Regions from separate parts of the Micromonospora sp. WMMA1976 genome, predicted to be linked through region 2. Evidence: riboswitches for the same ligand, from Rfam matches in the RefSeq annotation. Region 2 holds a riboswitch; the other holds the start of a gene.
What was found. A riboswitch is a leader RNA that binds a small molecule or an ion and turns the genes downstream of it on or off. The one in region 2 is predicted to bind cobalamin.
Positions count from the first base shown of each region.

Region 1 (3,398 bases), 1.6 Mb from region 2:
CGGTGACGCGAACCGCGACATCCTGTTCGACTGGAGCGAGTTCACCTACAACGACTCCGGGCTGTGGCTCAACAGCTCCCAGGTCGACATGTTCGCGATCCCGCACGCGGTCACCGTGACCGGCGCCAACGGCGTCACCAAGCGCACCGGCGACGTGGTGGCCAACGGACGCAACGCGGTCATCGACGGGATCCGGGCGCAGCCGGGCTGGGCCGGCACCGTCCACACCCGCTCCGACGGGACCGTGCTGCGCGTCCTGGCTCCGGGCAAGGCGGCCGGGGCCGGCCTGCTCAGCACCACGTACCTGGACTCGTACATCGCGTCCGCGTGGAACGCGTACACCACGAAGACCCTGACCGTGGCGCCCTTCGCCGACCAGCCGGCCATCCGGTACTACGGCCGTACCTCGGGCAACACCATGACCTTCACAGACGGCAGCGGCCAGGTCGTCGCCTCCTTCAACCGGCCCTCCTCGGCCAGCGTCTGGGGCTGCGACGGCGACCTGCCCGCGCCGAACGACCAGGTGGTCGGCCCGATCTCGCGTACGCTCTGCGCCGCCCTCAACCGCGGCACACTCGGGACCATCGACACCCAGCCCAGCACGAACGCCGCCGACTTCTACCGCAGCAACCCCACCAACCAGTACGCCCGCCTGATCCACGCCAACATGACCGACGGCCGGGCGTACGCGTTCGCCTTCGACGACGTCGGCGGATTCGAGTCGCTGGTGCACGACGGCGACCCCCGTTCGGCCGGACTGATCCTCAGCCCGTTCACCGGCGGTGGCGGCGGCACCCCGGCCACCGGGGTGCCAGTGGTCAGCAACTGGAACAACAAGTGCATCGACGTGCCGAGCTCCAACTTCGTCGACCGCGCGCCGCTGCAGATGTGGAACTGCAACAACACCAGCGCGCAGAAGTGGACGTTCAGCGGCACGGCGCTCAAGAGCCAGAACAACAAGTGCATGGACATCGACGCCGGCTCCACCGCGAACGGGGCGGCGGTGCAGCTCTACACCTGCAACGGCACCGGCGCCCAGCAGTTCACCCTGAACGCGGCCGGAGACCTGGTCAACCTCCAGGCCGGAAAGTGCGTCGACATCAAGGACTGGAACGGCGGCGACGGCGCGAGGCTCCAGCTCTGGGACTGCGGGGGCACGGCCAACCAGAAGTGGCGCAAGGGCTGACCGGCCCTGCGACGAGGGCGGGGGCCGACCGCGAGTCGCTCCCGCCACCCGCCGCGACGGCTTGCCGTCCCGCAGGGCGGACGCGCCGGCCACGTCGGCTCACCGCCCCATACGATGAACAACGGTGCTGGTTCGCCGTGCCCGTGACGGGTGTGGCGTCGTAAGAGGGAACCCGGTGTGAGTCCGGGACTGCCCCGCAGCGGTGAGTGGGAACGACAGCCGTCATCGAAGCACTGGACCGTGAGGTCTGGGAAGCGACGGCCAGTAGGTGACCGGGTGGATCCGGTCGCGCCCGCGAGTCCGAAGACCTGCCCGCACCGCGTGCACCGTCCGGTGTGCGCCGCCGACGGTCGCTCGGGACGGCCGGTGCGGAAGCCGGTACGCCGCCTGTACCTCTTCCCTCCCTGCCCCGATCGGCCTCGTGTGCTTCGAGGGAAGGGATCTCCATGAGTACCGCATTCGGTCAGAGCACCGTGCTGGGCTATCCGCGTATCGGGGGCAACCGGCAACTCAAGAAGGCCGTCGAGGCCTACTGGGCGGGCCGGATCGACGCCGAGGAGTTGGCGGCGACCTCTGCCGCGCTACGGGCGAAGGTCTGGCGGACGCTGCGCGACGCGCGCCTGGACGCGATCCCGTCCAACACGTTCTCCTACTATGACCACGTGCTGGACACGGCCGTCGCCGTCGGCGCGATCCCGCACCGGTTCGCCCGGCTCGGCCTCGGCGATCTCGGCACCTACTTCGCCATGGCCCGGGGCGTCGATGCCGAGCCGGCGCTCGAACTGACGAAGTGGTTCGACACCAACTACCACTATCTGGTTCCCGAGATCGGCTCCGACACCGCCTTCGCGGCGAATCCCGACAAGGCGCTGCGCGAGTACCGTGAGGCCCGCGAGCTGGGAATCGACAGCCGGCCGGTGCTGGTCGGGCCGGCCACATTCCTGCTGCTGGCCAAGCCCACCGAGGCGCGCGGCGAACCGTTCGACCGGTTGACCGACCTGGTCGACGTGTACGCCGACATCCTGCGATCCCTCGCCGCGGCGGGCGTGCGGTGGGTGCAGCTGGATGAGCCCGCCTACGTCGCCGACCGGAGCACCGCCGAGATCGACGCGCTGCGGGAGGCGTACACCCGGCTCGGCGCGGTGGAACAGCGGCCGGCGATCTTCGTCGCCACCTATTTCGGCGAGCTCGGTGACGCGCTGCCCGCCCTGCTCGACACGCCGGTCGAAGCGGTCGGCGTGGATCTGGTGGCCGGGCCCGGCAACCTGCGGCGGCTGGCCGGTGCGGGACCGCTGCGCGGCAAGACGATCGTGGCCGGCCTCGTCGACGGCCGCAACGTCTGGCGTACCGACCTGCGCGCCGCCGTTGCGGCTGGTGCCGCCGTTGCCGCCCTCGCCGACCACGTCGCCGTGTCCACCTCGTGCTCGCTGCTGCACGTGCCGGAGGACCTGTCCGCCGAGACCGCCCTCGACCCGGCGTTGGTTCAGCGGCTCGCCTTCGCCCGGCAGAAGGTTGATGAGGTCGTTCGGCTCGGCCGCGCGCTGCGCAACGGCACCACGTCCCTGCCCGAGCCGCTGCCGCCCACCCCCGCCGCATGGCGCGACGACACCGTACGCGGCCGGCTCGCCGCACTGCGCGCCGGGGACCGGCGGCGCGGCGCGTACCCGGAGCGAGCGGCGGCACAGCAGGCCCGGCTGAATCTGCCGCCCTTGCCGACCACGACCATCGGATCGTTCCCGCAGACCGACGAGCTGCGCCGCGCGCGTGCCGAGCATCGAGCCGGCCGCCTCGACGACACCGCCTACACCCGGCGAATGCGCGCCGAGGTCGAGCACGTCGTCCGGCTTCAGGAGCGGCTGGGTCTGGACGTGCTCGTGCACGGCGAGCCGGAACGAAACGACATGGTCCAGTACTTCGGCGAGCAGCTCGACGGGTTCGCCGCCACCGAACACGGCTGGGTCCAGTCCTACGGCTCCCGATGCGTGCGTCCGCCCGTCATCTACGGCGACGTGGCACGCAGGGCACCGATGACCGTCAACTGGTCCACCTACGCGCAGTCGCTGACCGACCGGCCGGTCAAGGGCATGCTCACCGGCCCGGTCACGATCCTGGCCTGGTCGTTCGTCCGCAGCGACCAGCCACTGGCAGACACCGCGGACCAGGTCGCGCTCGCCCTGCGCGACGAGTGCCGTGATCTCGAGGCAGCCGGTAT
Region 1 covers NZ_CP114912.1:3,931,581-3,934,978, reverse strand. Annotated here, with positions in the region: gene O7546_RS18025 (beta-1,3-glucanase family protein) at 1-1,186, shown strand, start outside; cobalamin riboswitch at 1,298-1,517, shown strand; gene metE (5-methyltetrahydropteroyltriglutamate--homocysteine S-methyltransferase) at 1,633-3,398, shown strand, end outside.
Region 1: another riboswitch for cobalamin. It lies ahead of metE (5-methyltetrahydropteroyltriglutamate--homocysteine S-methyltransferase); the one in region 2 lies ahead of O7546_RS10955 (ribonucleoside-diphosphate reductase subunit alpha).

Region 2 (3,398 bases):
CACGTTGATCGCCGCGTCCCCGGTGCTGTTCACCGCGATCCGGTGGGCCGGTGCGGCGTACCTCATCGTGCTGGGCCTGCGGGCGCTGCGCGGCACCGGCCGGCCCGGCGCCCCGGCGGACCGCCCGGACGGCGGCGCCGGGCGGGCGTTCCGGCGCGGGCTGCTGACGAACCTGCTCAACCCGAAGATGATCCTGTTCAGTGTGGCGTTCCTGCCGCAGTTCGTCCGGCCCGAGGCGGGCCCGGTGGCGGCGCAGCTGGTGCTGCTCGGGGCGCTGTTCGTCGCGGTGCAGCTCGCCGTGGACCTGGCGCTCGGCGTGGGCGCCGGCCGGTTCGCCGGGCGGTGGGGCGACAGCCGCTGGTCGCGGCGCGTCGACCGGCTCTGCGCTGTCGCCTTCGTCGCGCTCGGCGTCCGGCTGGCCGTCGGCTGACGTGCCGGGCGGCGCGGAGCCGGAGGGCCGGCCGCCCGGCTCAGCCGGCACGCGCTGCCGTCTCCCGGGATGCCGGCACGACCGGCGTCCCGGACGCGGGCGGCCGCTCGCGGTCCAGGTGCAGGCGCAGCAACACCCAGCCCAGCGACACGGCGCCGATGAACACGTACGCGGGCTGGGTGCCGAACGTGTCCCAGCAGGTGTGCAGCGTGACGGCGGCGGCGAAGGTGAGCAGGAATGCCGCCAGTCTCCGGCCGCCGGGCGCGGCGGCGAACGTGAACAGCGCGGCGGCGGTCAGCCCGGTCCAGGCCAGGTGCGCGGCGGGCGCGGTGAGACCGCGCACCAGCAGCGTCCGCTCGACCGCGCCGAGGTTGCCCTCCGACCCGACGAAGACGGCGAACGCGTACCCCACGGTCTCCAGCGCGGCGAACCCGGCGCCGGAGGCCACGCCGATCACCAGGCCCTGCGCCGGGGACGGGTGCCGCCGCCACAGCAGCAGGATGCCGGCCGGCACGATCAGCTTGGCGGTCTCCTCGGCCAGGCCGACGAGCGCCATCGGCAGGACGCCGAGGCGGTGCAGCGTGCCGTACTCCAGCCAGCCGGCGGCGACCACGCCGACCACGCCGCCGAGGAGCGCGGCGACGCCGACGACGGAGCCGGGGACCGGGCGGCGGGCCGGCCGTCCCTGGGCGAAGGCCAGGAACGTGGCGGGCGCGACGCACGCGCCGAGCACGATCAGCGCCGGTACGAACGTGACGGTCCCGGTGCCGGCCAGTGTCTCCAGCACCAGCAGGTGAAGCCCGACGCCGACGAACAGGACCGCCACCCACGCCCAGCGGCGCCCGGTATTCCCCATACGCCGAGTATCGCGCCCGCCGGGTCGCGCCGGAATCGGGGGTAGGCACTGTGGACAGTGAGATCATTCCGACACGCCGACACGACATCTGGTGTTGCACACAAGCCCTCACCGCCATATATGGTGGTGCCGCAGCTGGTTCGGCCGAGCCCTCCGGGGCGGGGCCGAGGCAAGAGGGAACCCGGTGGGAATCCGGGACTGCCCCGCAGCGGTGAGTGGGAACGACAGCCGTCAACAGCACTGGGCCACCGGCCTGGGAAGCGACGGCCGGTAGGCGACCGGCGACCCCGGTCGGGCCCGCGAGTCCGAAGACCTGCCAGCGCGCCGTACGCCTCCGCGTACGGCGGCCGGAGGTCGCGCGGGACGACCGACGCCAGCAGCCGGGCCGGCCGCGCCGTGCCCGTTGGCGTCTCCCGCCGTCTCCAGACGGTGACAGCGAGGAGAGGTCATGACTGTCGTGCAGGAGAGTCCCCCGTCCGCCACCGGCGGGTCCGAGGCCCGCCGGCCGGCGATGCGGGTACGCAAGCGGGACGGCGACACCGAGCCGGTGGACGTCGGCAAGATCGTCCGGGCGGTCGAGCGCTGGGTCGCCGACCTGGACGAGGTGGACCCGCTGCGGGTGGCCACCAAGACGATCAGCGGGCTCTACGACGGGGCGACGACCGCCGAGCTGGACCGGTTGTCGATCCAGACCGCGGCGGAGCTGATCGGCGAGGAGCCGCAGTACTCGAAGCTGGCAGCAAGGCTGCTGGCCGCGTACGTGGACAAGGAGGTCCGCGGTCAGGGCGTGGCGAGCTTCAGCCAGTCGATCGCGTACGCGCACGGGCTGGGCCTGATCGGCGACGAGACGGCCGCGTTCGTGGCCCGGCACGCCCGCAAGCTCGACGACGCCGTGGACCCGGACGCCGACAGGCGGTTCGAGTACTTCGGACTGCGCACGGTGGCCGACCGCTACCTGCTGCGGCACCCGCAGTCGCGGCTGGTGGTGGAGACGCCGCAGTACTGGCTGCTGCGGGTGGCCTGCGGGCTGTCCCGCACCCCCGGCGAGGCGGTCGGCTTCTACCGGCTGATGTCCAGCCTCGCGTACCTGCCCAGCTCCCCCACGCTGTTCAACTCCGGCACCCGGCACACCCAGATGTCGTCGTGCTTCCTGGTCGACTCGCCGCGCGACGAGCTGGACTCGATCTACGAGCGGTACCACCAGGTGGCGAAGCTGTCGAAGTTCTCCGGCGGCATCGGCATCGCCTGGTCGCGGGTGCGCGGCCGGGGCGCGCTGATCCGGGGCACGAACGGCCGGTCCAACGGCATCGTGCCGTTCCTCAAGACGCTCGACGCCGGGGTGGCAGCGGTCAACCAGGGCGGCCGGCGCAAGGGCGCGGCCTGCGTCTATCTGGAGCCGTGGCACCCGGACGTGGAGGAGTTCCTGGAACTGCGGGACAACACCGGCGAGGAGTCCCGGCGGACGCACAACCTCAACCTCGCCAACTGGATCCCGGACGAGTTCATGCGGCGGGTCGAGGCCGACGGCGAGTGGTCGCTCGTCGACCCGTCGGACGCCCCGGAGCTGCCCGACCTGTACGGCGAGGCGTTCGACGCCGCGTACCGGGCGGCCGAGAAGAACGCGGTGCGCACGGTGAAGGCCCGGGACCTGTACGGGCGGATGATGCGCACGCTCGCGCAGACCGGAAACGGCTGGATGACGTTCAAGGACGCCGCGAACCGGCTGTCCAACCAGACCGGTGAGCCGGGCAACGTGATCCACCTGTCCAACCTGTGCACGGAGATCCTGGAGGTCAACGACGACACCGAGACCGCGGTGTGCAACCTCGGCTCGGTGAACCTCGGCGCACACGTCAGCGCCGACGGGGTGGACTGGGAGCGGCTGCGCGCCACGGTACGCACCGCTGTGGTGTTCCTCGACCGGGTGATCGACATCAACTACTACCCGGCCGAGCAGGCGGCGGCGTCCAACCCGCGCTGGCGGCCGGTCGGGCTCGGGCTGATGGGCCTGCAGGACGCGTTCTTCACGCTGCGCCTGCCGTTCGACTCCGCCGAGGCGAAGGAACTGTCCACCCGGGTGCAGGAGGAGATCCTGCTGACCGCGCTGGAGAC
Region 2 covers NZ_CP114912.1:2,356,892-2,360,289, reverse strand. Annotated here, with positions in the region: gene O7546_RS10965 (LysE family translocator) at 1-430, shown strand, start outside; gene O7546_RS10960 (PrsW family glutamic-type intramembrane protease) at 471-1,286, opposite strand; cobalamin riboswitch at 1,406-1,622, shown strand; gene O7546_RS10955 (ribonucleoside-diphosphate reductase subunit alpha) at 1,798-3,398, shown strand, end outside.